DNA from 2 places in the Phytoactinopolyspora mesophila genome. Region 2 is predicted to be linked to the other one. Evidence: riboswitches for the same ligand, from Rfam matches in the RefSeq annotation. Region 2 holds a riboswitch; the other holds the start of a gene.
The links. A riboswitch is a leader RNA that binds a small molecule or an ion and turns the genes downstream of it on or off. The one in region 2 is predicted to bind thiamine pyrophosphate.
Positions count from the first base shown of each region.

Region 1: another riboswitch for thiamine pyrophosphate. It lies ahead of F7O44_RS09990 (ECF transporter S component); the one in region 2 lies ahead of thiM (hydroxyethylthiazole kinase).

Region 1 covers NZ_WLZY01000003.1:7,672-23,414, forward strand. Annotated here, with positions in the region: gene F7O44_RS09935 (DUF3107 family protein) at 1-195, shown strand, start outside; gene F7O44_RS09940 (ferritin-like fold-containing protein) at 247-924, opposite strand; gene F7O44_RS09945 (DEAD/DEAH box helicase) at 1,340-2,731, shown strand; gene F7O44_RS09950 (L,D-transpeptidase family protein) at 2,912-3,754, opposite strand; gene F7O44_RS09955 (RecB family exonuclease) at 4,025-4,861, opposite strand; gene F7O44_RS09960 (PHP domain-containing protein) at 4,858-5,724, opposite strand; gene F7O44_RS09965 (DUF6758 family protein) at 5,830-6,462, opposite strand; gene F7O44_RS09970 (YflT domain-containing protein) at 6,594-7,064, opposite strand; gene F7O44_RS09975 (HNH endonuclease) at 7,212-7,718, opposite strand; gene F7O44_RS09980 (1-acyl-sn-glycerol-3-phosphate acyltransferase) at 8,058-8,771, opposite strand; gene F7O44_RS09985 (hypothetical protein) at 8,840-9,634, opposite strand; TPP riboswitch at 9,915-10,020, shown strand; gene F7O44_RS09990 (ECF transporter S component) at 10,147-10,773, shown strand; gene F7O44_RS09995 (ABC transporter ATP-binding protein) at 10,778-12,445, shown strand; gene F7O44_RS10000 (energy-coupling factor transporter transmembrane component T family protein) at 12,442-13,251, shown strand; gene F7O44_RS10005 (DUF3499 family protein) at 13,282-13,632, opposite strand; gene F7O44_RS10010 (metallopeptidase family protein) at 13,746-14,198, shown strand; gene F7O44_RS10015 (DUF5719 family protein) at 14,368-15,743, opposite strand, start outside.
Region 2 covers NZ_WLZY01000015.1:32,347-48,089, reverse strand. Annotated here, with positions in the region: gene F7O44_RS27720 (phosphotransferase) at 1-353, opposite strand, end outside; gene ppk2 (polyphosphate kinase 2) at 643-1,425, shown strand; gene F7O44_RS27710 (glycoside hydrolase family 2 TIM barrel-domain containing protein) at 1,509-4,574, shown strand; TPP riboswitch at 4,803-4,896, shown strand; gene thiM (hydroxyethylthiazole kinase) at 4,956-5,762, shown strand; gene thiE (thiamine phosphate synthase) at 5,759-6,409, shown strand; gene thiD (bifunctional hydroxymethylpyrimidine kinase/phosphomethylpyrimidine kinase) at 6,406-7,236, shown strand; gene F7O44_RS27690 (TenA family protein) at 7,394-8,059, shown strand; gene serA (phosphoglycerate dehydrogenase) at 8,258-9,847, shown strand; gene F7O44_RS27675 (3-isopropylmalate dehydrogenase) at 10,660-11,697, shown strand; gene F7O44_RS27670 (branched-chain amino acid aminotransferase) at 11,898-12,995, shown strand; gene F7O44_RS30775 (GNAT family N-acetyltransferase) at 13,055-13,552, opposite strand; gene F7O44_RS27660 (phosphotransferase) at 13,574-14,590, opposite strand; gene cimA (citramalate synthase) at 14,833-15,743, shown strand, end outside.

The DNA of each region.
Region 1 (15,743 bases), on a different contig from region 2:
CCGCGTGAATTGGTGATTGAGAGCAGCCAATCACCTGAAGAGGTCGACGCGGCGGTTCGGACGGCTATCTCGAACGACGGCGTCCTCGACCTGGTCGACGAACGCGGCCGGCGGGTACTTGTCCGCGCCGAGCACCTTGCCTATGTCGAGATCGGCGAGCCGATGGAAAGGCGCGTCGGCTTCGGCGCCCTCTGACGATCCAACACGAAATCGACGTGGAAGGCGCCGGTCACGTACCAAAGCGAGTTACGAGGCCAAGCCGAGCTTGGCCATTCGCTTAGCGTGATTCTCGGTGAGTCTGGCGAACACGCGACCGAGTTCGGCCAGATCCATGCCCGGCCGCCCGGCGCTTCCCACGATGATCGATGTCAGGGCATCTCGGTCGGCGGCTACCCGCTGAGCCTGTGCGAGAGCCTCGCCCACAAGCCGACGCCCCCACAGGGCAAGGCGGCCCGCCACACTCGGGTCTTCTTCAATGGCCGCACGAACGCGGTCGACCGCGAAGTCGGCATGGCCGGCGTCGGCCATCACCTCGAGCACCAAAGCCCGGGTGTCTTCGTCCACCGCCGAGGCGATCTCGCGATAGAAGTCGGTCCCGATCTGATCTCCCACGTACGCCTTGACCAAACCTTCGAGCCACGTGGACGGTGCGGTCTTAGCGTGGAACACGGCGTACGGCTCCCGGAAGGGCCCCATGGCTTCATCGACGGACACACCCAGCTCGGCCAGCCGATCGCGGATTCGTTCGAAATGCCGGTACTCCGCCGCCGCCATCCCGGCCAGCGCTGCCTGATCCGCCAGCGTGGGCGCGAGCTCGGCGTCGGCCGCCAGCCGTTGGAAGGCCGAGAGCTCACCTAGACCGAGCGCCCCGAGCAGGTCGATGATGCCGGCACGATACTCCGGGTCCTCCACATGGTTCTCCACGCTCGTAACGATAGCCCGAGACTCCAGTAATCAACGAGGCCAACGCTCCCGCGGGCCGGTGCCGACGACGGCGCCCGGCTGCTTTCCGACACCCTGGTTAGGCCGCACCGCCGCAATGCCGTAAACTGCGAGCGTCATGCCGTAAAATGGACGCTGGTAATGACGGCGCCCGGTCCGAACGGGCGCTCTCGAGGACGGATCGACGTCTGTTGCGCTGCGTGAGGCGCCATCGTGAGGCATCGTCTCGCGAGTGAGCGGCCCCGCCGCCTAGAGGACGAACGAACACCGTGCTCGGGCGACCCACCGAGCTAATGAGGCGAAAACTCTGACAACCTTCAGAGACCTAGGGGTACTCCCCTCCATCGCCGACGCCCTCGAGCGCGTCGGCATCAACGAACCGTTCCCGATCCAGGAGATGGCCATCCCGGCCGCCCTGACCGGCAGCGATCTGATCGGGCAAGCCCGCACCGGAACCGGCAAGACGTTCGCGTTCGGGTTGCCGCTGCTGCAGCGGGTCGTCGCTCCGGATGACCGTGACTACGCCGAGGCCACCGAACCCGGCAAACCACAGGCACTCGTGATCGTCCCCACTCGCGAACTCGCCGTGCAGGTCACCGGCGACCTCGAGTCCGCTGCCACCGTACGGCGCATCCGCATGCTCACCGTTTACGGCGGGCGCGCATACGAGCCGCAGCTGAAAGCGCTCAAGTCCGGTATCGACGTCGTCGTCGGCACCCCTGGACGGCTGCTCGACCTCGCCAACCAGGGACACCTCGACCTCGCTCACGTCAAGGTGCTTGTGCTCGACGAAGCCGACAAGATGCTCGACCTCGGGTTCTTGCCCGACGTCGAGAAGATCGTCGGGCGAACACCTGAACTGCGCCAGACCATGCTCTTCTCGGCGACCATGCCGGCCGCCATCGTCGGCCTTGCCCGCCGGTACATGCGCCACCCGCTCAACATCCGCGCCGAGACCGGCGACGACCAGCAAACGGTGCCGCTCACGGCCCAGTTCGTCTATCGTGCGCACAGCCTCGACAAGGAAGAGATGGTGGCGCGGCTCTTGCGGGCCGAGGGCCGTGGCCTGACCATCGTCTTCAGCTCCACCAAGCGCGCGGCACAGCAACTGGCCGACGATCTCACCGGCCGGGGCTTCGCTGTCGCCGCCGTCCACGGCGACCTGGGGCAGCCTGTGCGCGAGCGCGCGCTCCGTGCTTTCCGGGCCGGCAAGGTCGACGTACTGGTGGCCACCGACGTCGCCGCTCGAGGCATCGACATCGAGGCGGTCACCCATGTGGTGAACCTCAGCTGTCCGGAGGACGAGAAGACATACCTGCACCGCATCGGCCGCACCGGCCGGGCCGGCGCCACGGGTATCGCGGTGACGCTGGTCGACTGGAATGACCTCGCCCGCTGGAAGATGATCAACGAAGCGCTCGATCTGCCGTTCGCGGATCCGCCGGAGACCTACTCCAGCAGTGAGCACTTCTTCCGCGATCTCGGCATCCCGCCCGGCACCAAGGGCAAACTGCCACGCGACGAGCGCACCCGGGCCGGACTCAACGCCGAACAAGTCGAGGACGACGGCGAGGGCCAGGGCGACTCTAGCCAACGCCGCCGGACCAGGCGCGGCTCCAGCACACGTAACTCTCAAGGCGCGCAACGCGGCAGGGGCCGCAGCCAGGCCCCGCGTGGAGAGAGCACCAACGGCAACAGTGCTGACGAGGCTTCCGACAAGCGGCCACGCAAACGGAATAGGCGGCGCACACGCGCCGGTCAGCCGATCGACCAGCAGGCGTCCGAGTAAGAAGCGGCCTCGCCCCTGGCGACTCCCTATTCGCGCGGGTTCTAAAGGTGCAGCGTGCCAGCACGTTGCACCTATCACCTCACGGCGCCGGCGCCATCAGCCGGATGAGCATGCCCGCGCAATCGCTGCCACGTCCCGGTTGAACGGGCGCAGCCCGGTGCCGTAACCCGCCCGCACAGGTCACGTGCGGACGACGACGACTTTGGTTCCTACCGGGGCGAACTCCCACAGTGCTTTGGCATCTTCGTGGTCCTGGCGGATACATCCGTCGGACAGGGGCGTTCCGAGTTCGGACAGCGTCTGCGCTTCCTCACCGCTCTCCTTGTAGACCGGGATGTCGTGGAACCCGATATTGGAGTTCTCACCTCGGTGGAAGCGGACCATGTACTGCATGGTCTCCTCGAGCGTCCAGCTGACCGCCTCTTCCGACTTGGAGAAGACCTCGTAGGTGCCTTCTGGCAGCTGGTCATAGCGGCTGCCGGACACCATGTACGTGCGCTCGACCGAGCCGTCACCCTCGACCAGCCAGACCTGCTGCCCGGTGATGTCGAAAACAATTCGCCGGCCGTCGCCGCTGTCGGCTGGGAGGTCAGCGGTGGCCTCGGGTTTGGTGTCCGGGTCCACCTCGGCCTCGTCGGGTTCCGGCGTGGGCGAATCTTCGGTCTCGTCGGGCTGCTCGGGCTCATCTTCGTCGGATTCGGTGTCCTCAGCCGCGTCTTCGGGCTCGTCCTGGATTGCCGGCTTGTCGAGTGTGTCGAACTGCCGGCCCGGCTCGCGGGAACCGGACCGCGAGATCTGACCTGAGTCGCGAACCACCTGCGATGTACCGTCAATGGTCGACTCGGGCGAGCTGAGAGCGGGCCGGTCGGTTTCGTCGGCCGTGCTGGTCAGGGCCACGACACCCGAAGCTACACAGGCGGCACCGGCCGCCAGGCCGAGAAACCTGAACCGTAGCGACGGACGCGCCTTGGCCTGCGAACCGTGCCGGTTGGTTCGAGCTGGTTTCCCGTAACGACCGGGCATTCACCCTCCTCGTCGAGCCGGACGATGCCGACCGAAGTTCAAGATCACAACAACCCTATGACATTGCCCGGCAGTTCCTGACTTCAAACGCACGACAAGCACCGAACTGTTCCGATTTGTCCAGCAACTTCGCGTGAGATGTGCCACGGCTCCGCGGCGGCGTATGCCACATCACCGGATTCTCTCAGATCGACAGCGCCGGCGCCTAACCCTCGGCACGATGCCTGTTTGATCCTGAGTGTCTCTGATCAGCCGATACAGTCCGGCCGGCTAGATATCGGCGAGGCCGGACCATGAGGGCCGGCTCGGTGCGGCCGACTTGCCCTCAGGGCAGTGCGACCGATAGTCACACCAGCCGCATCGTCCGGACGGGCGAGGCGGGAAGATGTCATCGCCGGACTCGCCGACCCGAAATGCCTCATCGGCGTCGGCACACTCGGCGGCGATGCCGTCGGCGCGTGCGAGGTGCCGGCCCAGCGAGATTTCGTCGTGCTCCCAGATCGCTGTTTCCCCCGACGGTAGGTGGTGCAGCTCTACCCGGCGGCACGGCAAACGCATCGTGCGGGCCGTCGCGGCGGCGTAGACCGCGAGCGCAAGCGAGGACCGTGCGTCGTCGGTGGTCAGCACGTGCCGACCGGTCTTGTAATCGACGATCACGAGTTCGCCAGCCCGATTGTCGATCCGGTCGACGCGCCCTGACAGCGAGACCCCGCCGTGCACCAGCCCTACCGTGCGCTCGACGCCGTGCGGCTCATCTTCCGGATCGAGCAGAGCCACATAGCGTTCGACCATCGCCTTGGCTGCCGTTTGCCACTGCTCGGCTTGCTCTGTGTCACGGAATCCCTCGCTGGCCCAGTATCTGCCGACCAACGCACCCGCCCGCTCGACGGACCGGGCGCTCAGCGGCAACCGCCACCACTGCGCAAGCGCGTTGTGCACGACCGCGCCCATCGTGTTGTGGGCCCAAGGCGGCCCCTTGGCCGGCGGTGGCCGTTCAAGGTAGGTGAACCGGTAACGACGAGGGCAATCGGACCACGTGGCCAAGCGGGTGGGGGTGGCAGCGTAGAGGCGCCCAGGCATTCCCTCGAGTGCCGGTTGGTAGTTCATGTGATCCCTGCGTCACGTTCAGCTCTGCCCCGCGCATTCACCCGCTCCTGCAGGCGCTCCCACTCCTCCGGAGCCGTGGTGTTGACGCCGAGCTCGTGATCGTTCTTGCCACGGCCGTGGTAGTCGCTGGCGCCGGTGGCGACCAGGCCCAGGTCGGAGGCGAGAGCACGCAGTTCTTCCCGCTCTACGGTGCTGTGATCTTGATGGTCCACCTCGATGCCGTCGAGACCAGCCTCGGCCAGCAGCTCCAACGTGGTGCGATCGAACAGCCCGCGCGACCCGCGGCCCCAAGGATGCGCCAGCACGGCCACACCGTCGGCGGCGTGCACCTTGCCGATCGTGTCGATCAAGTCCGGGGCGTACTTGTCGACGTATCCGAGACATCCATAGGACAACCATTCGGCAAAGGCCTCGTCGCGGTTCTTCACGTACCCCTTTGAGACCATCACGTCGGCCACGTGGGGGCGGCCGACCGTGGACGCGCCCTTGGCCAGGGCGAGAATCTCGGAGAGCTCGACCGGCATGCCGGCCTGGGTCAGCCGGGTGGAGATCCGCTGCAACCTGTCGCGCCGGTCGATGCGGATACGGGCGAGTTCACGCGCCAGGGGCCGATAATCAGGGTTGACGTGGTATGCGAGCAGATGGACGCCGTACCCGCGATGCTGTGTCGAGACCTCGACACCCGGGACCAGCTCGATACCACATTCGGCTGCCGCGTCCCGGGCAGCGGCCCAGCCGTCGAAGGTGTCGTGATCGGTCAGCGCAACCACGTCCAGTCCCCTGCTGTGCGCTCGCCGAACCAAATCACCGGGCAGGTCGGTGCCGTCGGAAACGTTGCTGTGGGTATGCAGGTCAATGAGCAAGCTGCCAGTTCCCCATCTTTCTACGCCTTACGTCCGTGGAAGACAGCGCGCCCTCTTTGGTGCACTAGTCCCCTGCACCGGTGATCCTAGCGCCCTGCGTGGGGACTAGCCGGGATGCAACCACGGCGGCGGGGTGCCATAGGGCAGTAGGTCGGCCTCGTGCCCAAGATCACGAAGGTCTTCCAGCACGAGGTCCTCGAGCAGGAGCGCCCCGGCGGTCTGTGGGTAGAGGATCATCCACAGCCAGTGCCCGGCGGACTGGCCAGCATAAACCGCACGATCCGGATGTCCGTCCACACACCACAGCGGTGCGTGCCGGCCGTTGACGTCAACGCGCGCATGCGGCTCGGCCTGGACGGCCTCGCCTGGATCGACGGACTTCACGCCGGCGTATCCAGCACCGAGACCCACACCCTGCTCTTCCGCGACCAGCACAAGGTCAGCCGCGCCGCCGAACGGGTTAGGGCCGCTGAGTGCCACGGCGGTGCCACGCACGCCCGAGGCGTCGTCCCCGGCGTGTGCGACGGCGCCGACGACCCAGCCCTGCATGAGCGGCCAGGGGATCCACAGAGGTACGGCCGAGCGCTGGCTGATCTGGCGCACAAGCCGCGCACTGGGCACCGCAAGCGGTGCGAGCGGGAAGACAGCTCCGTGCCGGCGGCAAGTCCACCGGTTCGCCCATGGACCGGGCGGCCGAGGCTGATCACCGCAGCGCGGACAGATTTGCTCGCCTCTCACCCGATGACGTTCTCCCGTTTGACCGTTCCCGTCAAGCGTTTCCGGCTTTGAACCCGCGCGGGTTCTTGTGCGCGGGGCACGAGCTCCGGCCGCCGGTCGTCGCTCCCGCTAAGCCGCATACTCACCCGTTGTCAGCCGGTACGCAGCGAAAGCCTCGCTAGATGATTGCGTGCGTCTTCGGCATGCTGGTGCTGGCAGTAGATCTCGTACTTGCTGGCGACGATCACGCTCTTGGAGGTGAAGTCCCGGCGGCCACCGGTGAACGCGTAACCCACCGCTCCGAAGATCATCATGAACACGGCACCCCAGGCCATACTCATGATGATGATGGTGCCCCAGCCTTCGTCGGTGAACAGGCTCAGCAACAACCCGACGAACAGGCCCAGCCACGCCCCAGTGGCCAATCCACCCGCGATGGCCTTGCCCCACGTCATGCGGCCGGTGACTCGCTCCACCTGGCGTAGATCGGTGCCGACGATGGCGAGATGTTCGACCGGGAATTTGTGGTCAGACAGGTAGTCAACTGCTTGCTGTGCCTGCTCGTACTGGTCGTACGTGCCGACAACCATGCCGGTCGGCAACCCTGGCACCGGGCTCACCATGCGGATCCTCCTCATTCAGCAACCCGAGCGCGCAGCTCCTGATACCCAATGGTTGCATTATCCCACCGCAAATACACGATCCAGCCGTCATCCCGGCCGGCACGACGTCTTGGGCGCGGGCTGCGGCCGGCGACTATCGCGCAGAGGTCAAGCGAACGACGCCACCAGCCATTCCGGAAGATGCTCGGCTTGGCGAACACCCATGGCAAGCACCAACGCACGCTGCACCTTCGGCTCGAACGGGTCCAGGAGCAGGCTCATCCCTGCTTCCTCCGGTGTGCGGTCAGCTTTACGCTGGTTGCACATGACACAGGCAGCCACCGTATTGAGCCAGCTGCGCTGTGCGCCGCCTCGCGACGTGGGCACGATGTGGTCGATGGACTCCGCGCGTGCCCCGCAATAGCCGCACCGCCGTGAGTCGCGCTCGAGCACGCCACTGCGCGACCAGGGTAGTTTCCGGCGATATGGCACCCGGACGAAACGTAGCAGCCGCACGACCAGCGGCGCGGGGAACTCTTGAGTGGCCGATCGGATGATCCGGTCGGAGTCGGCGTGTTCTGTCACAGCCTTTTCGGTCAACACGAGAACGATGGCCCGACGAACAGACACGACGGCCAGTGGTTCGTACGAAGCATTCAGCACCAGCGTCTGCACCCGTCCGTCCCCTTCCGTGACATCGGCCGCTCCTTTACCTCAAATGTTCGTGGCGCGCCTCAAAGTCGGCTCGGGCCGGCCGCAAAGCGACGGCACGTACGGCCCACGTGTGTTGCCTCATCTCGGCGTCGTCACTCCTCACGTCCGGTATCTTCCCCAGAATCCGGCTTCCGGATCTGCTTGTATGGGCGAATTCTAATGAAACAGTCGGCGCATCTGGACCTCAGCCTGCACTGAGTCCTCCGCCAGCTCAAGGAAATTTCCGGCCAGCCACCCGCGGCTGATTCCCACAACCGTCCTGAGCAGGCCTTTTATCGGGCTCGACGACCCCGGCTCGGGTCAGGCCGTTTCCTCGCGCGGCACGGACTCGCTGTGGGCCAGTGATCGCCAGACGTCGGTCACCCGTTTCTGTACGAGATCGACGACGTCACGGACGGCCAGGCCCGCGAACTCCTCCGGCATGACGGGCCGGCCCACTCTGAGCCGCACCGTCGGACGCCGCACGATGGACGTCAGCGCACCGCCGAGGCTCCGGGCGACGGATCCGGACCCGATGAGCCGAGCATCGTGATGTGCCACCGGAATGACCGGAGCTCGCGCGTCCAGCGCCAGCCGAGCCACGCCGAACCGGAAGCGCCGAGGGGAACCGTCTGCCGTCGCGGCGACGTCGCCCTCCGGGTAGATGCCGACAACCTCGCCTCGGGCCAGGGAATCCTTCGCCGCTTTCAGCGCCACCGTCCCGGCCTGCCGCCCGACCTCCACCATGCCCGCCTGCCGGGCCAGCGGACCGATGAAGGGGTTCTTGAACACCATGGATGAGGCAATGAACCGGACATGGCCGTGTTCGGTCCCACAGCCGTCCTGGTGACACGGGACGCTCGGACGAAGTCCGGTCCGGTACAACGTGGACAGCACCGGCGGGACGTCAGCGATAGTCGTGTGATTGACGGCAACGATCGCAGGTCCAGTCAACGGCAGATTCTCGAGGCCATCAGGCTCGACGCGCCCGAACAATCTGGTCAGACCGACCGCTACTGCTCCTACTAGTTCCACGGCCCTATTATCCCGGGTGCCTATCAGAGCCCATCAAACGGGACATTAGTACTGAACTCGCGGACCAGTCAGTCTTCGCTCGACTCGTCGGCCTCAGCGTCGTCGTCCTCGTCGTCCTCGCTGGGCAGTGTCGACGGATCGACGACGTCGTCCTCGTCGGGAACCTCGACGTCGACGTCTTCGCCGAAGTCACTGAAGGTCAATATGCCTGAACCACCCGAGGCGCCCTTCTCCTCGAACCGCAGCGGCAGCGGCTCGCCCGTGGCGGTGATCCACAGCGTGCCGCCTGTCTCGGCGAACATGAGACCCACAGCTGGGACTCCGTTGACCTCCTGCACAGACGTCAGCTCACCCTGAACCTGTGACCCCAGCACGGCTTCCGCGAAATCACTTCCTTCAGCGAAGATGCTGAAGCTCGAGCTCGACTCCGGTGAGATCAACAACCATTTGTCGGCGATCGTGTCGTCCACGTCCGCGCCCACGATGTCGGCGATGGTCGCGGCGTCACTCGTGATGTAGACCACGCCGTCGTGCGCGACCAGCTCCACTTCGCTGTCTGTGATCACCGTGCCTACGGAGCCTTCACCGGTCTTGAACGTGATGTCGATGGTGCTGCCCGCCGACGTGGTGCCGCTGACCCGGTACGTGCCGGCGTCGTCGAGATTGGCGATCACGGTGCCGAGTGCCTCCTCAGGGGGAAGCTGGTCGATGCCGTTCTCGGCCGGGGCGGTCTCGGAGTTCGAGGCGATCTGCGCCATCGGCGCAGCGGTGGGGGTATCCGGCTCGGAACTACAACTCGTCATCGCGATGGTCACCACGGCGATCAGGGCCAAGCCCATCCTCCGGCAATAAGCCAGCTGCATCGGACCTGGACCTCTCCGCGCTATCGAATCGGTGACAAGGGCAAGCGGCCTGATCGCTGCCGGTTAGAACCTGAACGCAGCAGACGCGCAGCCCGCAGTGACGGAGTGTACCTCGCTTCACCCTGCATCGTCGCCTCTGTGGAAAGCGGATTGTTCGACCCCTGGACGCAAAGGTGACGAATCAGGTTGAGCCGGGTAGCCTCCAGCACACACGGGTCAACGTGTGACACCGGGAGGATCGTTCCGACCGGCTGCCACCGTCCCGGGGAAAACAACTTCATACCCACGACAGGGGAGCGCTGCAGCGCTGAGAGTGCGGGAGAGACCCGCAGACCCTCGAACCTGATCCGGGTCATGCCGGCGAAGGAAGTCATCATGCAGATCAGCCAGCGGCGCGCTCACGGGTACCTCCCGCCAGCGCGCTTTTTGTGGTCCAGCATGGCTGCTCCGGCGGAGCTCTTCGTCAGCACGGTCACACGACCTCTGACCTGGTCGAAGACGTTAGGAGCAACGTGAGCCCGACCCAGAACGTTCCACCCGCGAACGCCCCGGCCCCGGAAACGCCCGGCCGGCGCAGATGGCGAACCGTCGACATCATCGTGGCCTCGGTGCTCGGCGTCGCCTTCGGCGTGCTTTTCGCCGCGTGGAACAACTTCGTCTACCCCACCGTCAGCGCACCGCTCACCAGCACGCCATTCAGCCCGGCGATAGGTGCCATCTGGCTGATGCCGGCCGTCCTCGGCGCTCTGGTGATCCGGCGGCCGGGCGCCGCGCTGTACACGGAGATCGTCGCCGCCACCACCTCGATGCTGTTCGGGTCCGCCTGGGGAATGGCGGTCTTCATGTCCGGACTCTGGCAAGGGCTGGGCGCGGAGCTGATCTTCGCGCTGCTGGCCTACCGCCGCTGGGGTGCGGGCGCCGCGCTGTTCGCCGGGGCGGGCGCGGGGCTGGCGATGGGCATCAACCAGGCCATCGTCTCCGTGCCTGAGTTCAGTCTGGACTGGAAGGCTGTCTACGTGGCCTCGGCAGTGGCCGCGGGGCTGGTAGCGGGCATCCTGAGCTGGATGCTGGCCCGTGCTCTGGCGCGGACCGGCGCGCTCGCCCCATTCGCCTCGGGCCGCGCCCAGCACGAGATCTGACGGCATGGGCGCCGAAATGGGCGGACACATCCAGATCCGGGGATGGGGCTGGCGATACGCCGGCCGGCGGCATTGGGCGTGCCGCGGTATAGACCTTGATATCGAGGCCGGTGAGCGGGTGTTGCTCGTCGGCAGCTCAGGAGCAGGCAAATCGACGCTGCTGCGCGCCGCTGCCGGGCTGCTCGATCCGGATACGGCGGCAGAGCAGGAAGGGCACGTTCTCATCGACGGCCAGCCGGCGGCGCAGGCCCGCGGCCGGATCGGAATGCTGCTGCAAGACCCGGAAGCCGCTCTCGTCATGTCTCGTGCGGGCGACGACGTCGCGTTCGGGCTCGAGAACGCCGGCGTCGCGCGGGATGAGATCTGGCCGCGGGTGGACCACGCCCTCCAGCACGTCGGCTTCGAATACGGCCGGGAGCGGCCCACGGCCGCGTTGTCCGGCGGAGAGCAGCAACGCCTTGCACTCGCCGGCGCGCTCGTCCGCCGGCCGTCGATACTGCTGCTGGACGAACCAACGGCCAATCTCGATCCAGCGGGCACCAGGCTGGTGCTGGACGCCGTACGCGGTGTCATCGGCGCTCCCCTCATCCCCGTTGATCATGGGCAAAAGCAGCCAACAAAGGCTCGGATAGATGCCTTTGCCCATGATCAACGCGAGCGGGGGGCGAGTGGCGCCACGCTGGTGATAGTCGAGCATCGCGTCGATCTGGCCGTTGAGCTCGTCGACCGCGTCGTCGTGCTCGAACCCGGTGGCGGTGTCCTCGAGGACGGCCGGCCACAGGAGGTCTTCGGGCGTCGCGGCGCCGCACTCGCGGCCGCCGGGGTGTGGGTACCGGCTCCGTGGGCACCGCCGTCGCCGGTTCGACGACGCGGTCCGGGTGGCGCGACCCGGCTGCGCGCCGACCGGGTCAGCCGGAGCTATCCCAACGCCGCCCGGATGGCCCTCGAACCGTCTAGCGTCGAACTGGCCGAAGGGCAGGCCACCTGCGTCGTCGGGCCGAACGGCAGTGGGAAGTCGACACTCGCGACGATCCTGGCCGGCCTGGTGCGCCCGGACACCGGCGGCTCCTACCTGGCCGACGTGCCGGACCGGCCGCTGCACCGCTGGCGCGCCCAGCAGCTGTGCCGCCGGGTGGGCACCGTCTTCCAGGATCCCGAGCATCAGTTTCTGGCCCCAACCGTGCAGGAAGAGCTGATGATCGGCCCGCGCCGAGCCGGGATGCCGACCGCGGCGGCGCAGCGGCGATGCGCCGAGTTGCTCAGCCGGCTCCGCCTCGACCGGCTGGCCGGCGCCAACCCGTATACCCTGTCCGGCGGCGAGAAACGCCGGCTGTCGGTCTCGACGGCGCTGGCCACGGCGCCGGACGTGTTGGTGCTCGACGAGCCGACGTTCGGGCAGGACGCACAGACCTGGCAGGAGCTGATCAGCTTGTGCGCCGAACTCCGGGACAACGGGACGACGATCCTCAGTGTCACGCACGACGAGCCGTTCGCCGACGTCCTGGCCGATCAGCGAATCACGGTTCGTGACGGCACGGTCAGCCTGGCCGACGCCGGCCGCAGCGCCCCAGCCGGTCCCACGGCGTCCGTCTTCGACGTGGTGCCCACCAGCCCGCCGGGTGACGGCCACGTTGCCGACGACATGCCGGTCCCCCGAAGGAGTACCTCGTGATCGTCACCGGCCTGTCCGCGCCGCGCGGAACGACGAGTGTGCTCGGCAGGCGCAATCCGGTGGCCAAACTGGGCGCGGCCTTCGTACCCGCCGTGGTCCTGATGGCCGGGGTAGACCCGATCTCGTCCGGCATAGTGGCCGCGGTTGCGCTGCTGAGTGTGCCCGCGTGGGGATTGACCTGGCGTGACGTGGCGCGACGGGCATGGCCGCTGGCACTGGCCGTAGGTTCTATCGCGATCGGCAACATGCTCTTCACCGGGCGAAAAGGCGGCTCGATACTGCTCGATGCCGGCCCGCTGCTGATCACCACCGAAAGCGTGGCGGTGGGCGCCACCACCGGATTGCGCTTCGCGGCCATCGTGTTGCCGGGCGTCCTGGCCGTGCTGACTATCGACCCCGTCGATCTGGCCGACTCGCTGGTACGTCAGCTGCGTATTCCGCCTCGATTCGCCTACGGCTCATTGGCAGCGCTGCGGCTGGCGCCGCTCATGGCCGCTGAGTGGGAGATCCTGGGCCGGGCGCGAAGGGCCCGTGGCCTGGAAGCCGGCCGCAACCCGCTGGTGGCTGTCCGGCTGTTCAGCGGGAAGCTGTTCGCGCTGCTCGTCGGGGCGGTTCGTCGAGGTACGCAGATGGCGGTAGCGATGGACGCCCGGGGCTTCGACGCACGGGGGCCGCGCACGTGTGCCCGTGAGATCCGGTTCACCGGCGCCGACGCGGCGCTGCTGATCTGCTCGATCGCGATCGTCGCTCTGGCGGTGACGTCAGCCGTCGTCACCGGCCACTGGAATCCGGCGCTGTCTTCCTGACACGAGCCGTGCTGCGGGCCGCTGAGAGGCTTACATGTCGGGGTTGCGAAGCACCCGGAGATGACCGCGCCGGGTCGGCTCGCCGACCGGCTCGGGATCCGGTTCCGGCGGCCGGGCCGCTTCCCGGACGGCGTCGGCCAGTGCGAGCAGGTCATCGCTGCTCGGGCCCATGGCGTCGGGATCCGGCGCCAGCCGGATGACTTCCCACCCGCGCGGCGCCACGAGGCGCTCGGCGTGCTCGGAGCAGAGGTCGTAGGTGTGGGGCTCGGCGTAGGTGGCGAGCGGCCCGAGAACCGCGGTGGAGTCAGCATAGACGTACGTCAGCGTCGCGACCGCGACCTGAGAACAGGCCGAACGGGAACAGCGACGGGTTGGGCTCACAATGCCCAAGGTTATCCCCCTTGGACGCCCGTGCCAGGTGCGGCACGCCATTGAGGAGCCCGTCATCACGTTCCCGCACGCCGTCATGGCGGCCAAGTTGCTAGTCTGCCGATGTGAGCATTCCCGACGGCGGTACCGGCCCGATGGGTCTGCCACGGATCCGGCGTGACCGTCATGGGCATGGGCTCCGGACCTCCGTGGCTCCCCCGGACAGCCCGCTCAGCCGCTCCCGCGCGCAGCGTTTCGACGACCTCGTCATCGAAACCATCGACCGGCTTGATCAGCGTTGGCGCGACCAGCTCAGCAAGGTGGAGTTCGCCGTCGAGGACGTCCCGACTCTGGACGATTGGACACACAACTGGGTGCCGCTGGCCCGGGCGTTTGCCGCCACCGGCGCGCTGCCGGCTCGGATCGTGGTGTTCCGCCGGCCCATCGAGACCCGGACCAAGAATCACGACCAGACCCGGGAACTCCTCCGGGACGTCGTCGCCGAACAGGTCGCGGAGATGTTCGGCACCGAGCCGCAAGAAGTCGACCCTTCCTACGGCTCCGGCCACACCAGCTGACCCGCCCCAAATGCCCCTCACCAAATGATCATGTTTGGTGGGTTCTCTCGTGCGTCACCATGCCTGCGGGCCTGTTGACGCAAGGGGATACCCACCAAACATGATCATTTAGGTGGGGCGGCAAGAACTGGCGGCGAGGTGGAGCAGGCCGAGGCGGGAACTGGAGGGGTTAGTCCTCGGAGCGGTCCAGGACGGACGGCAACTCGCCTACCACCCTCGGTACAGCGACTTCGATGGCGGGGGAACGCAGCGGCAGCAAGTCGAAGTAGGCGCCTTGGTCGTCCTCGGCGGACATCTCCCGGCCGACGACGATCGCTCCCGGCTGAGCCGGCTCGACCAAGACCGTCGCGAACGACGCGTCGTCGGCACGTTCCAGCTCGAACGGCACAGTGGCACCACCCGGTATGTCCAGCTCTTCCTCGCTGTCCACGGCGCCGTCGTCGTCAAGCGTCTTGATCGTCACCCGAGTGCTCGCCTCGGCGACCGAGCTGATGTGCAGCGTGGAGCTGAAACCGCTCGACGTCCGGCCGAGCAACGCTGCCGTCGGCCCGGACAGCGGCGGTGTGGCCGCGGTGAAGGCAAGGTCCGGCAGTCCGTCGTCGGGGTCGTCGACCGCCCGCACAGACGCGGTGATGGGCTCGTCGCTGTCGAGCTCGATGGCCACCGGCTCGTCGTTGAGCCCGTCCAGCTCGATCTCACTCACGCTGCCCGCCGGAACAGTGATCACCTCATGATCTATCGGGGCGAACGGTCCGTTGGCGCCGAACATCCGCACCGAGACGATCGCGTCGGTGCTGCCCGGCGCCAGCACTCGCAACACCGGCTCGCCGTGGTCTGGCACGGCCGGGATTACCACGGTGTGGTCCGGTGCTTGGGCTTCCGGGACAAAGCTCATACCGAGAGGCGTCGTCTCGTCTGTCTCGCGCACCTCCAGCGCCGCCGAGACACGTCCCTGGGTGGTGGTGATCTCGACTCCGACACGCTCGGAATCCGGCGCCAGCGCATCGAGCAGCAGGACATGCTGGCTGCGCGCCGGTACGCCGATGCCCTGGGTGGCCGGAGCGTCGATGGGCCCGGCTTCGTCCCACAGCCGGATGTTGACGACGGCCGCCACCGACGTCGGGTTGGCCAGAACCAGCCGACCACGCTTGCCGACTTCGCCGGAACCACCGACGAACCAGTGCTCACGAGCCGCCGGCGAGCACGCCGCCGTGCTGAGCCCACGCAGGTCGATCTCTTCCATCACCATCGACTGTTCGGCGACGAGCCCTGGAGCCAGCGATCCGGTGCCCTCGACGGCCACCGAGGTGCCTTCGTCGGTCTCCACCCGGAGCCGCTCGAAAACACCTCGTCCGTCGACGGTGAGCAGCGGCTCGGCCGGTTCGGTGGGCTCCGGCGACGGCTCGGGGGTCGCCCCCGGCTCCGGGGTGAAAGCCAGCTCACGCGCGGTGATCGGATCCGGATCGTCCTCCGCAACCGCCGGAACGTCAGGAAGGGAATACACACCGATGTGCGCCCTGCCTTCTTCCTCCCCGCCGACGAACG
Region 2 (15,743 bases):
TTGTCCGGGTGCAGATCCAGATGCAGTACATGCTGGCCGACGCTCGTCATTCCCATCGGCGGAATCGCGTGCAGGCGCCGGTGCAGGTCGGCGAGGATGCTCGCGGCGTCGTCGGAGCGTATGTCATCGTTCACGAGGGCTTGGAGCATCGTGGTGCCATCCAGGTGTTCCATCTCGAGGTCCGGCCCCTCCGACCGAAAGACGGTCGGCACTGGGAATCCGTGTCTTCCGACGTGTGCCATCACGGCGACCTCGGGCGCGACGTCCGAACCGTCCCGGTAGCGGCGCAGAACCCGGCCCGGGCCGACGACGAACACGTCCGCGTCACGGCCGGACGCGAGGAACGTGTGCATGGCGCAAGCGTAGTGGCCCCCTGGTGACTGGCGGAGGCGTGGAGAACCCCGGCGGGCCCGCGACGCGGGGTTGCTCGCTGCCGTTAGTGTCAGGTGATAACGGGCGCGGCCCGAACGCGATGCCGGGACGGCGGCTGGGACCGGTTCGCTGTTGGTGAGGAGGACTTCGGTGGCGAAGAAGAGTGGAAAAGCGCAGGCGGGCAAGGACGGAGCTGTGGGCAAGGCCTCCAGCGAGACGTCTGGCAAGGCCGCGCCGCGAACGGGAAAACCGGCACCGCGGCCCCGGCGATTGAAGAAGAAGCTCTACGAGAACGAGCTGTTCCGCCTGCAGGCAGAGCTGGTGAAGCTGCAGGAATGGGTCCGGGCCGAAGGCGTTCGCCTCGTCGTCATCTTCGAGGGCAGAGACGCGGCAGGTAAAGGCGGCGTCATCAAACGGGTGACGCAGTACCTCAATCCGCGCATCGCTCCGGTGGTGGCGCTGCCGGCCCCGTCGGACCGGGAGCGCACCCAGTGGTACTTCCAGCGCTATGTCGAGCACCTTCCGGCGTCCGGGGAGATGGTGCTGTTCGACCGCAGCTGGTACAACCGCGCCGGCGTCGAGCGGGTGATGAACTTCTGCACCCGGGAGGAGTACATCCGGTTCTACCGGGAGTGCCCGATCTTCGAACGGCTGCTGGTCGAGGACGGCATCTTGCTGCGCAAGTACTGGTTCTCGGTGAGTGATGCCGAACAGGAACGCCGGTTCCGCTCCCGCCTGGACGACCCCATGCGCCGCTGGAAGCTCTCGCCGATGGACGTGGAGTCGATCAACCGCTGGGAGGAGTACTCGCGGGCCAAGGATGACATGTTCACTCACACCGACATCCCGGAAGCGCCCTGGTACGTGGTCGAGAGCGACGACAAACGCAGCGCCCGCATCAACATGATCGCCCACCTGCTCTCCTCGCTTCCGTACCACGAGGTGCAACAGCCGTCGGTGGAGCTGCCGCCGCGGCCACCCGGCTCCGGATACGAGCGCCCGCCCAGGGACTTGCAGACGTACGTTCCGGATCACGCGGCCTCGCTGGGGTGACGTAGCCGCCAGTCCTCGACGCTGGGTGCACGTTATTGTGCATCTGTGTTTGGAATAGGGTGACATTGTGTGAGTATCTGCTCATGTCGTCGCCCCCAATGAGAGGACCACGCGTGCCGTACTACGCTTCCTTCGCGCCGAGCTCGGGCCTTCTCCCACCACGTGCCCACTTTGTCTCCGACGCGCCGTCGATGTCGCTGTCTGGACAGTGGGCTTTTGAACTCGTACCGACTGTCGCCGCGGGCACCGAGGGATTCTGGGAGCCCGGGTACGACGACTCCGGCTGGGCGAGGTTGCCGGTGCCCTCGCACTGGCAGCTTCACGGATACGGAGCACCCGCCTACACCAATACGATCTATCCGTTTCCGCTCGATCCGCCGTGGCCGCCGGAGGAGAACCCGACCGGTCAGTATCGGCGTGCCTTCACCGTGCCGGACAGCATGGCCGGTCAGCGAGTTGTCCTACGCTTCGACGGCGTGGACTCGTGCTTCAAGGTCTGGCTGAACGGTGTCGAACTCGGTTTCGCTACCGGCAGCCGGCTGTCTGCCGAGTTCGACGTCTCCGGGGCCGTGCGTGTCGGCGAGGAGAACGTGCTGGCCGTGCGGGTACATCAATGGTCCGCGGCGAGTTACTTGGAAGACCAGGACATGTGGTGGATGTCTGGCATCTTCCGTGACGTCACGCTGCTGGCTCGTCCTGAGAACACGGTTGACGACGTCACCGTGCATGCCGACTTCGACCACGTCAGTGGCGAGGGCCGGTTGCGGGTCGACGTCGTCGGCAGCGTCCTGCATAGCGAGGGTCCGGACGCTCACTCCGCAGGACGCAACGCTGCACGGGTCCTGGTGCCGGAGCTGGGCATCGACGCGCCGGTAGGGGAGGACGTCGTCGTCGCCGGCGTCGAGCCGTGGAGTGCGGAGTCACCGCGGCTGTACGACGCGGAACTGGTCACGCCCGGGGAGCGGATCGCGCTGCGGATCGGCTTCCGCCGGATCGTGATCGAAGACGGCGTGTTCAAGGTCAACGGCCGGCGAATCCTGTTCCGGGGCGTGAACCGGCACGAGTTCCACGCGGACCGCGGTCGCGTGGTCAGCGAGCAGGACATGCTCGATGACGTCCTGCTGATGAAGCGGCACAACATCAACGCGGTGCGCACCAGCCACTATCCGCCGCATCCGCGGTTTCTCGACCTGTGCGACGAGTACGGCCTCTACGTGATCGACGAGTGCGACCTGGAAACGCACGGTTTCCACTACGAGGACTGGCGCGGCAACCCATCGGACGACGAACGCTGGCGCGACGCTTACCTTGATCGAATGGCCCGGACGGTGCAACGGGACAAGAACCACCCGAGTGTGGTCATGTGGTCGCTGGGCAACGAGTCCGGGTCCGGCGCCAACCTCGTCGCCATGTACGAGTGGGCCAAGCGGCACGATCCGTCCCGGCCGGTGCATTACGAACGCGACTGGACCACCATCTGCTCCGACGTCTACAGCCGGATGTACACCGCCCCCACGGAAGTGGAGGAGATCGGGCGGCGGATCGAGAAGCCGCTGGATGACGCCGAACAGGATGCCGCCCGTCGGGCCAAGCCGTTCATCCTGTGTGAGTACGCCCACGCCATGGGCAACGGCCCCGGAGGGCTCACGGAGTACCAGCGGCTCTTCGAGACATACGAGCGTTGCCAGGGTGGATTCGTGTGGGAATGGATCGACCACGGCATCCGTACCCACGACGAATCCGGCCAGGAGTTCTTCGGCTACGGTGGCGATTTCGGCGAACCCTTGCACGACGGCAACTTCATCGCCGACGGTCTTGTGTTCCCGGATCGCACGCCCTCACCCGGCCTCCTCGAGTACGCGAAGGTGATCGAGCCGCTGCGGATCGACGTCGGGCACACGGGTGCTCCGGGAGATACGTCGGCCGGACCGGCGCCCGGGGAGGTGGCGGTCCGGGTGCGGAATCTGCACGACTTCATCGACACGTCGGGTTTCTCGTTCAGCTGGACACTCGAGGAAGACGGTGTGAGCGTCACCACCGGCGACCTGGACGTGCCGCCGCTCGCGCCGGACGGGTCCGCGGACGTTGCGATAGCCGTGCCCGCGACCACGGGCGAGACCTGGCTCACCGTCCGCGCGGTCCTGGGGGCGGACACCGCCTGGGCGCCGGCCGGGCATGAGATCGCTTGGGGTCAAGGACGCACAGATACCGGTAGAGCTGATTCTGGCGCCGAACCCGCCGGCGGGGCAGAGGCTGCGGTTGTCGCTCCGGCTGGAGCGTCGTCGTTGGAGCCCGATGGCGGGATGCTCCGGTTCGGAAACGGTGAGTTCGACGCTGCCTCCGGTCGGCTTGTACGGATCGGCGGCACAGAGCTCGACGGGCCACTGCTCGACGTCTGGCGCGCGCCCACGGACAACGACGACGGTCAGCAGCACACTCCCGCGGCGAACTGGCGGCGCTACGGTCTACATCGCATGCTGCACCGGGCCGACGACGTCACCGCGGACGGCGACGCACTTGTGGTCCGGGCGCGGCTGGCTCCGGCCGGCCGGGCGTTCGGCCTGGTGACGACCTACCGGTGGTCTCTGGCTGCTGACGACGCACTGCGCCTCGACGTGGACGTCACGCCGGACGGGGTCTGGCCGGACATTCCGCTGCCGCGTGTCGGTGTGCGGCTGGCACTGCCGGCTGACATCGACCACGTGACGTGGTTCGGGTACGGACCGGGCGAGGCTTATCCGGATACCCGGCAGGCGGTGCGGGTCGGCCGTTACTCGGCCACCGTCGACGAGATGCAGACGAACTACGTCTTCCCTCAGGAGAACGGCCACCGCATCGACGTCCGCTGGGCCGATATCACCGGCCGCGCCGGTGCGGCTGGTGCGGCCGGAATGCCGGGTGGTGGGCGGCCCGGGTTGCGCATCGAAGGCGCCCCGGTGTTCGGGCTGACGGCGCGGCGCTGGACCAGTGCGGACCTCGATGCCGCGCGGCACCCGCATGAGCTCGTCGCCCGGGACCGGGTCTACGTCAACCTGGATGCGGTCCAGCACGGTATCGGTAGCGGTTCGTGTGGCCCGGGCACGCTTCCGCGGTACGAGCTGCGGGCGGAGCCTCTGCGCTTCGCCGTCGTTCTCCGCTCGATGACCTGAGCCGCGCTAAGGCTCGCTCGCATGGCCCGACCCGCGTCTCTGCCGAGCGCTGTCCCGACGATCCGCGTTGATCATGGCCGATCGCAGCTTTCAAGGGGTTCGAAGGGTGCGGTCGGCCAAGATCATCAGAACTTGATGCGGGGCGGGTTGCAGGTTCGGGCTACGGAGTCGGGGAGGCGGACCGGCTGGTGTGGGGCGGGATGGCGAGTGCGGTAGGTTGGGAAATGTACCGATCGGCCGGGGTGCCTCGACTGAGGCTGAGAACACACCCGCCGAACCTGATCCGGGTCATGCCGGCGCAGGGAGCCGAGGTGGGGTGCGGATGCCCTAATCGCATCCGCCGTCCAGCGGCCCTCGCTCCCGGCAGGGAAGGAGAGCGTGATGGCCGCGACCGCACCGTCTCCGGCTGACGTCTGGGCGGCCTACGACGACGTACGCCGTGCCGGACCGCTGGTGCACAACATCACCAACTATGTCGCGATGGACCTGTCCGCCAACGTGCTCCTGGCCGCGGGTGCCTCGCCGGCTATGGTCCACGCCAGGGAAGAGGCAGCCGAGTTCGCTCAGCTCGCCGGCGCTGTCGTCGTCAACATCGGCACCCTCTCGCCGGAGTGGGCGGAATCGATGCTCGGCGCCGCTCGTGTCGCAAGCGAGCGGCGTGTCCCGTGGGTGCTCGATCCGGTGGCCGTCGGTGCCACGGCGTACCGCGTCAAAGTCGCCACCGACCTGCTGCCCCTGCGGCCCACCGTGGTGCGGGGCAACGCCAGCGAAATCCTGGCGCTCGCCGGAGCAGCGGGGCGCGGCAAGGGGGTAGACAGCACCGACGAGTCCGCCGACGCCGTGGAAGCAGCCATCGAACTCGCCGCCCGCACCGGCGGTGTCGTGGCCGTGACCGGCGACGTCGACATCGTCACCGACGGGCGCAACACACTACGCGTCGAGGGTGGTGACCCGCTGATGGCGCGGGTCACGGCCATGGGGTGCGCAGCCAGCGCCATGGTCGGTGCTTTCGTCGCGACGGCCGCCGAACCAATGGTCGCCACCGCGTCGGCACTGGCGGTGTTCGGCCTGGCCGGCGAGCGGGCCGCGGCACAGGCCGCTGGTCCTGGCTCGCTGCGCTGGCGTCTCCTCGACGAGCTGCATGGTCTCGACGAACAGTCTGTCCTGGACGGAGTGCGGATCTCATGAGGGGAACCCTCGACGTCCGGCTCTACGTCGTCACCGAGCCTTCCTTGACCCCGCCGCCCCGCCTGATCGAGAGCTGCCTGGCGGCAGTGCGGGGAGGCGCGACGTTGGTGCAGCTGCGCGACAAACAGGCCACCGACGACGAGCTCCTGCTGCGGGCCGCTCAGCTCCGTGATGTCCTGCAACCGCACGGGGTGCCCCTGGTGGTCAACGACCGGCTGGATGTTGCGCGGAAGGTCGGCATAGGGGTGCACGTGGGCGTTCATGATGTCGCTCCCGTTGTGGCCCGGGAGGTGCTGGGACCCGCGGCCGTCGTCGGCTGGTCGGTCGAAGACCCGGAGCGGATGCCGCCCGAGCAGCTCGCGGCCAGTTCCTATCTCGCGGCCAGCCCGGTGTGGGTAACGCCGACCAAGACCGACACGGCACACCCGCTCGGACCGCCTGGCGTCGCCGCGATCCGCCGGGCCACTGATCTTCCGCTGGTGGGGATCGGCGGCATCAATTCACCGGAACGTGCGGCTGAAGTGATCAGGGCGGGCGCCGACGGCGTAGCCGTGGTCTCGGCGGTGTTCGGGGCCGACGATCCACAAGCCGCTGCGGCGCGGTTGCGTGCCGCGGTCGACGAAGCACTTCGAGGAGCCACCCCATGATTCCCATCGTCTTGTCCGTGGCGGGCTCGGACCCCTCCGGCGGTGCCGGCATCCAAGCCGATCTGAAGACGTTCTCCGCGCTCGGCGCCTATGGCACGGCGGCGCTGACGGCGCTCACCGCGCAGAACACCCGTGGCGTCAGCGGCGTACTGCCCGTTCCGGGAGAGTTCGTCGCCGACCAGCTGACGGCGTTGTTCGACGACCTCGACGTGCGTGCCGTCAAGACGGGGATGCTCGGCGGCCCGGATGTGGTGGACGCCGTCGTCGGCACCGTGCGTCGATATGGTGTGCGCCACGTCGTCGTCGATCCAGTCATGGTGGCGACGTCAGGCGACCGGCTCGTCTCGGACGAGACCGTCGCGGCCATCAGGGAGCGGCTGCTGCCGGTGGCCAGCGTCATCACGCCGAATCTGCCCGAGGCGGCGACGCTGCTGGGAATCGACAAGGTGACCCCGGAGCGCATGGCCGAGGCCGGTGCCGCGCTGCTCGAGCTGGGCCCGGCCGCGGTGGTGGTCAAAGGCGGGCACGACGACGGTCCCGAGGCGGTCGATGTGCTGGTCGATGCCGACGGCGTCCACGAACTCCGGGAACCGCGGATCGCCACCAAGAACACGCACGGTACGGGCTGTACGTTCGCCTCGGCGATCGCGGTCGGCCTGGCGTTCGACGTACCGCTGCCGCAAGCCGTCGCCGACGCGAAGCGGTATCTCACCGACGCGCTGCGCGCGGCCGATTCGCTGGACGTCGGCGGAGGCCACGGCCCGGTGCACCACTTTCACGCCGCCTGGAACACACCGCCGGCTCAACCGCACCCCCAACCCCGGTGATCGTGTGCGCGATTCAGCCCCAAGTCCGGTGATCGTGTGCGGATTTTCGTCGTGATAGCGACCGAATCTCGCACACGATCACGGGCTTCGAAGGCAGGAAGCTGCACACGATCACTGAGACCGAGTACGCGCCGCTGATAAAGGAGTGACACCTGGTATGAGTTTTTCCGCCGACGCTTGGAACCGAGCCAAACCCTGGTATGACGCGATCCTGGCCCACCCGTTTGTGCGTGAACTCGGCGACGGCACGCTCGACCGCAAGATATTCCTGCGCTACATGGTCGACGACGCGCACTACCTGGCGCGGTACTCGCGAGCGCTGGCGACCACGGCAGCGCGCTGGCCTGAACCGGACGGTGCCGCGGCCATCGCGCGGTTCGCCGCGGGAGCCGTTGAGGCCGAGCGGATGCTGCACGCGTCGTTCCTCGACGAAGCCGGCATGGAGCTGGACAATCTCGAATCCGAGCCGACGCCGACGTGTCTGGCCTATGTGAACAGCCTGCAAGCCGATGCCTCGCTGGCGCCGGTCGAGGTGGCGATGGCCGGATTACTGCCGTGTTTCCGGATCTATGCCGAAGTCGGCCAGCATCTGGCCGACGTCCTGGCGCAGCGGCCGGACCATCCCTATGCCGCATGGCTGGCCACCTACGGCGACGACGCATTCGCCGAAGACACGCGGCGCGCCCAGGAGCTCGTCGATCAGCAAGCAGGAACCGACCCGGCCCGGCTCGAACAGATGCACGACGCTTACTCCCGTGCGTCGAGATTCGAGTGGATGTTCTGGGACGCCTCCTACCGGGGCGAGACGTGGCCGGCGCCCTGAGCTGCGACCGCACCGGCCACCGCGTTATGAAGCCGCCGTTTGCCCTACGCCGATCCGCTCGACGATGATCGGCGTGGGGCGGGAGAATGTCGCGGCGACGAAACGTAACGGCTACAATCGACAGCGATCGGGCCCAGTGTCGCGCTCGCCCAAGACCCATGCAGAGCTCGCACGACACTAGAAGAGGGTGTAAACCACGTGAGCAAGCCCGTCGTACTGATCGCCGAAGAATTGTCGCCGGCTACGGTCGAGGCGCTTGGCCCGGATTTCGAGATCCGGCACACCGACGGCGCCGACCGTTCGGCGCTGCTGCCGGCCATAGCTGATGTCGACGCCATCTTGGTCCGTAGCGCGACCAAGGTCGACGCCGAAGCTATCGCCGCTGCCAACAACCTCAAGGTCATCGCACGAGCCGGTGTGGGCCTGGACAACGTCGACGTGAAAGCCGCCACCCAGGCCGGTGTCATGGTCGTCAACGCACCGACCTCCAACATCACCAGCGCGGCCGAGCTTGCCGTCGGCCTGCTGCTGGCCACGGCGCGCAACATCGCCCCAGCCAACCAGGCGCTGAAGAACGGCGAGTGGAAGCGCAGCAAGTACACCGGCGTTGAGCTCTACGAGAAGACCATCGGCATCGTCGGTCTCGGCCGCATCGGGGCGCTGGTCGCGCAGCGTCTCGCACCGTTCGGCACCGAGTTGATCGCCTATGACCCCTATGTTTCCACCGCGCGGGCAGCCCAGCTGGGTGTGCGCAGCGTCTCGCTCGACGAATTGCTCCGCAAGAGCGACTTCATCACGGTGCACCTGCCCAAGACGCCGGAGACCGCTGGGCTCATCGGTGACCAAGCGTTGACCAAGGTCAAGCCCACGGTCCAGATCATCAACGCGGCCCGTGGCGGCATCGTGGACGAGCACGCGCTCGCGGTGGCGCTCAAGGAGGGCCGAGTGGCTGGTGCCGGGGTGGACGTGTTCGCCTCGGAGCCGTGCACCGACTCGCCGCTGTTCGAGTTCGAGTCCGTCGTCGTCACCCCGCACCTCGGCGCGTCTACGGCAGAGGCGCAGGAGAAGGCCGGCGTCTCGGTGGCCAAATCGGTCCGGCTCGCGCTGGCCGGGGAGCTGGTGCCGGACGCGGTGAACGTCAAGGGCGGCGCGATCGCTGAGGACGTGCGCCCGGGCATTCCGCTGGCCGAGAAGCTGGGCCGGATCTTCACCGCGCTGGCCGGGGGCGCCGCGGCACAGCTCGACGTCGAGGTGCGTGGCGAGATCGCGGCGCACGACGTCAAGGTCCTCGAGCTTGCGGCCCTGAAGGGTGTCTTCGCCGACGTCGTGGAGGAGCAGGTCTCCTACGTCAACGCTCCGGTGATCGCCGCCGACCGTGGCGTCGAGGTGCGGCTGGTGACCAACGAGGACTCGCCGGACTACCGGAATGTTGTGACCGTCCGGGGTGTCATGGCCGACGGCCGGACCGTCTCCATATCGGGCACGTTGTCCGGCCCGAAGCACATCGAGAAGATCGTGGAGGTTCTCGGTCACGACATCGAGGCCTTCCCGAGCGAGCACATGGCCTTTTTCCAGTACGTGGATCGGCCCGGCATGGTCGGCACGGTCGGGCGCATCTTGGGCGAAGCCGACATCAACATCGCCGGGATGCAGGTCAGTCGTGATACTCGCGGCGGGCACGCCCTGGTTGCGATGACGGTTGACCAGGCGATTCCGGCACCGGCCATGGACAACATCGTCGAGGCGATCGGCGCGGAGTGGGGCCGCACCGTCGACCTCGACGACTGAACAGGCTCCCGCGCCGGGACCTCTCATCGCCTAGCAAGCCGGACGGTGAGAGATCCCGCCCGCTCCTCCAAATGATCATGTTTGGTGGGTTCTCACGTGCGTCGACACGCCTGCAGGCATGGTGAGGCACGAGCAAACCCACCAAACATGATCATTGGGGCGCGTCCCGGAATGTGAGACGTTGTGTCGATGGGCGAGACAGAATGGCTGTGGCGGCGTAACGTCGAAACATCATGCTGTGGTCGGTACGCATTCTTAGCTGCCGCGACGAGGCCCGATAGGCTGGCTCCTCGTCGCGGAGTTGGCGTTGCCTGGCTGGCCGACCAAGTTCTGTGACGAGGACACTGCGAGACTCCGCGATCCGGATGTCCCGACAGGAATCAGACCGGTGGAACACAGCTAAAGCGTTGTATCCGCTGCCACGGACGCAATACCGTCCCCGTCGATGTTCAATCTCAGCGGTATCAGGCGCGACCCGCCGGAACACGCGGAGTGAACACCCACCTCGTCGCAATAATCGCAGCACATACACATGCCGGAGTGAGCAACATGACCGAAGAAGAGCGCAAAGCCCAGCAGGCCTTGCAAGAGGCGATGGACCGCCGCGACAACGGCGGCGAGACCGGTCACTGACCGACATCGCCCCTGCCCATGATCATTGGCTCTTTACCCCGCCATGATGGGGCTAAAGGCCAATGATCATGGGCAGGCGCCATTGTCTACTGTGAATTGAGCGGCAACCGGCAAGGATGCCGTCCGTATCATGAGAGTTCTGTACCGGGTGCTGGACGACGCGGATAACGTGGTCGCTCATGACGCAGAACATCAATCTCGCAGTTGTCCCGGGCGACGGGATCGGCCCGGAGGTCGTCACCGAAGCTCTGAAGGTCCTCGACGCTGCCGGGACCGATCTCAAGGTCTCCACCACGGAATACGACCTGGGTGCACGGCGCTGGCACGCCACAGGCGAAACCCTTCCGGACTCGGTTCTCGAAGAGCTGCGCGGGCATGACGTCATCCTGCTCGGCGCGGTCGGTGATCCCGGCGTCCCGAGCGGTGTGCTCGAGCGGGGGCTGCTGCTGAGGCTTCGCTTCGCCTTCGACCACTACGTGAACCTGCGCCCGTCCCGGATCGTCCCAGGCGTCCAGACGCCGTTGGCCGACCCTGGTGAGGTCGACTTCGTCGTCGTCCGCGAGGGCACCGAGGGGCCCTACGTCGGTAACGGGGGTGTGCTGCGGGTCGACACACCCCACGAGATCGCCACCGAGGTCAGTGTCAACACAGCCTTCGGTGTCGAGCGGGTGGTCCGCGACGCGTTCCGCCGCGCCAATGATCGCCCGCGGCGCAAGCTGACCTACATTCACAAGCACAACGTGCTGGTTCACGCGGGACATCTGTGGCGCCGGACGGTGGAGCGGGTGGGGCGGGAGTTCCCTGATATCGCCGTGGACTACATGCACGTCGACGCGGCCATGATCCATATGGTCACCAATCCGGCGCGCTTCGACGTCATCGTGACGGACAACCTGTTCGGTGACATCGTCACCGACCTCGCCGCGGCGGTTGCGGGCGGCATCGGGCTGGCGGCCAGCGGCAGCGTCAACCCGGAACGCACGGCTCCGTCGATGTTCGAACCGGTCCACGGGTCCGCGCCGGACATCGTGGGGCAGGGCATCGCAGACCCCACCGCCACTGTGTCTTCCGTGGCGATGCTCCTCGAGCATCTGGGCATACCCGACCTTGCGCAGAAGGTGAACGACGCCGTGGCCGCCGACCTGGCCAGCCGTGGCGACACGCCACGGCGCACGACTGAGATCGGTGACGCCTTGGCCGCACGCGTCTCCTCCTGACCAGATGATCATGAACACTTAGCGACCGTATTGGTCGATAAGTGTTCATGATCATCGGGGGTGGTGGGGGAGTGCGCGGTTTACCGTGAGCGTCGCACGCGGTAGCGTTTGCTTGGATGTCCTACTAGTGGGTGCAAGGACGTCAATGTCGAGGTCTAAACTTGTCGGCCTCAGACCATTCATCGTGAAGGGATCACGTCATGACCGCGACCGGGCCGGCGTTGGAGTTCTCGACAACCCTTTCGTCGAGCCCGGTAACGCCGGAGCGTCGTGCCGAGATCCTCGCCGCGCCGGGGTTCGGTACGTCGTTCACCGACCACATGATCACCGCTGCGTGGACGCCGGAGGCCGGCTGGCACGATGCTGGCCTGCGCCCCTACGGCCCACTGTCGCTCGACCCCGCGACGGCGGTCCTGCACTACGCCCAGTCCGTCTTCGAAGGGCTCAAAGCGTACAGGCACGACGACGGCTCCATCTGGGCGTTCCGCCCGGAGGCCAACGCGGCCAGGTTCCAGCGCAGCGCCGCCCGGATGGCGTTGCCCGAACTGCCGGTTGAGGCATTCGTCGATTCGATCGATCTGCTGGTGGGGACCGACTCCGAATGGGTGCCCACCGGCGGCGAGGCCAGCTTGTACTTGCGGCCGTTCATGTTTGCCTCCGAGGTCTTTCTCGGCGTGCGCCCGGCCAAACATGTCACCTACTCGCTGATCGCCTCACCTGCCGGTGCGTATTTCGCTTCCGGGGTGAAGCCGATCAGCATCTGGCTCTCGTCCGAGTACACCCGGGCGGCCCCCGGTGGCACCGGCGCGGCCAAGTGTGCCGGAAACTACGCCGCCAGCCTCATCGCCCAGCAGGAGGCCATCGCCAACGGCTGCGACCAGGTGTGTTTCCTCGATGCGCTGGAGCGTAAGTGGGTCGAGGAGCTTGGCGGGATGAACTTGTACTTCGTGTCCGCCGACGGCTCGATCACCACACCGCAGCTGACCGGAACCATCCTGGAGGGCATCACTCGCGACGCCATTCTGACCCTGGCCGGTGACCTCGACTACAAGGTCGAGGAACGCCCCGTCTCCATCGACGAGTGGCGAGACGGCGTCGCCTCCGGCGAGATCACCGAGGTCTTCGCCTGCGGCACGGCCGCGGTCATCACGCCATTGGGCCGGTTGGCGTGGACGGGCGGGGAGCTCGTCATGGGCGAGGAAACCGGCCCGGTCACCCGGGAGATCCGCGCCGCGCTGCTCGATATCCAGTACGGCCGTGCCCAGGACCGGCGCGGCTGGATGCACCGCATCGTCTGATTGTCGGCCCGCTCTCGGGGCAAGCAGGCAACAGGGAATGCCGGCGGTGCAGGGGCCGGTCAGCTGAGCAGACGTTCGAGTTCGATCTCGTGCCGCAGGGCAATGCCGTCCACTTCCAAGGGAATGGACGGTTTGAGTTCGGCCCGGGCGCGGGTCACGGCATCGCGATGTAGGGCCACCAGGTCGAAACCTCGACGCTGGTAGAAGCGCAACGCGTGGACGTTCTCATTGGTGGTGATCAGCCAGAGGCGGGCGGCGCCCGCGGCCCGAGCAGCCTCTTCGACAGCTCGCAGCAGCATTGTGCCGACGCCGTGGCCGGCCACGGTGGCGTTGAGCGTAATGATCTCCCAGCCGTCTTCATCGGGGCTGTAGGTGATCAGGCCGGCGGGCTGGGCACCGATCTCCGCGACGTACCCGGCGAGCTCGGCAGCATCGTGTAGAACGCCGTGGGTCGCGATCTGAGTCTGGTTCCACGAGTCCCCGAGGATGGTGCGGACCGTGTCGCGGTCCGACGGGCCGATCGGCCGGATGGCGACGGACTGGCTGGAGGGCGTCACAACGCCAGATTCTAGGAGAGATCAGGCTATTCGTGTGAAGAGCCCAGGGCGTAGCCGATTCCACATCTCGAGGGCGAGCCCCACGCGGCTGATCTCCGTGTCGATGATCTGTTGCTCTCGCGGAGTGGATGGCACCCATCGCGCCTTGCCGTATGTGTCGTTGATCGCGTAGAGCAGGAGGGCCTGTTCTAGGTGATGGATGAGCGTCGCATGGTCCAATTCGTCGACGCCGCGGCGGCGCACCTCGTTCAGGTACGCGTCGAGCACGAGGTCGATGTCGGCCGGCTCGGCGACGGTGAAGACGACTTTGGCGAGGTCGTGCACCGCTGGTCCGCGTGACGCCAGCGCCCAGTCGAGCAGGATGGGCTCGTCGGTCGAGATATCGAACACGACGTTGTCCAGATGTAGATCCCGGTGCAGCAGTGTCGGCGCTGCCGCAGCGAGTTCCGCATGGGCGTGCCCGGCGATTCGCGGGGCGTCATCCACCACTCGCCGGGTGGCGGTGTGCAGCCGATTCCCAAAGCGGTCGAGTACCGTGCCGATCCGCTGCGAGTACCAGGCTTCGTCGCGGCGGCTCACCTCAAGGTCGAGCAGCCAGTCGGCGCTCACGACCATCGGGTCGCGCCACCAGGTGGCGTGCAGTGCGGCAACCGATCTGGCGAGAAGCACGGCAGCGGGGGCAGTCAACCGGGTGAGGCAGTCGCCTTGGCGCACATTGTGCAGGTCTTCTAGAACCAGGACGCCACGCTGGGCGGCGTCGTCGACAGCCGCGTGGTAACACGCCGGGACCCGTGGACCTGGAGCCGCAGCGAAGGCACGGAAGACCATGACTTCACGCGACCCGGCAACGGAGTCGGTGGGCCACAGCTTGACGACGACGGAGAACGAGTCCAGACGGACCCTGTACAGCTGGCTGGCGAAGCCGTACTCAGCGCCGATGCGTTCGGGCTCGGCTACGTGAGTGGTGCTCGCCCGACCGGGAAAGACGCGGCCCAGCCAGGCGTTGGTGATGTCGGCACTGGTCGTTGGGACACGCACGTAAGACAGTGTCGCCTAGCGGGTGACAGCTTGGGGCCGCGACCATTATGTGGACGGAAGTACTGGATCCTGAGACTGGTCTGTGGCATGCTTCGTAACGATGTACTTCCAGATGATTATTATCTAGGCGCGCCGGCACTGAGCACCAACGCCAGGCGCGCAAAACCCTTCGCTTTCTGCGAGGGGTTTTTTGCGTTCCAGGCGCGTGGTGTACACCAGCCACATTTCAGGGCCGGCGCGACATGAGGACAGCTATCCATCCAGACAAGGATCGGGGAAGAGAAGTGACCAGCACCGAGGGCCAGACAAGCACCGTGGACGTCGAGGAGTTCCACGTCTACGACACAACGCTGCGGGATGGGGCACAGCAGGAAGGGCTGTCCCTGTCGGTCCAGGACAAGCTGGCGATTTCCCGGCACCTCGACGAACTCGGGGTGGGATTCATCGAAGGCGGCTGGCCCGGAGCCGTGCCCAAGGACACGGAGTTCTTCCGGCGCGCCCGTCATGAGTTGCAGCTGACCACGGCGACACTGGCCGCGTTCGGCGCGACCCGCAAGGTAGGTGGCCGCGCCGCCGACGACGAGCTGGTACGGGCCCTGGTCGACGCCGAAACACCGGTGGTGACCCTCGTCGCCAAGAGCCACGTCGGACATGTGGAGCGGGCGCTGCGCACCACCAAGGCGGAGAACCTGGAGATGATCCGCGACACCGTGTCCTTCCTGGTTGGCGAGGGACGGCGGGTCTTCGTCGATGCGGAGCACTTCTTCGACGGGTATCGCTTGGAGCCGTCGTACTCGTTCGAGGTGGTACGCGCGGCGATGGAGGCCGGTGCCGACGTCGTCGTTCTATGCGACACGAACGGCGGCATGCTTCCCGACGACGTGCACGCGGCCGTCGCCAGCGTGGCCGAAGCCACCGGAGCCCGGCTCGGTATCCACGCTCACAACGACACCGGATGCGCCGTGGCGAACTCGCTCGCAGCCATCGATGCCGGCGCCAGCCATGTCCAGGGAACCGTCAACGGAACGGGTGAGCGGACCGGAAATGCGGACATCATGACGGTGGTGGCCAATCTCGAACTGAAACGGGACCGCCAAGTGCTGCCGACCGGTGCATTGACCGAGATGACCAGGATCGCGCACGCCGTCTCGGA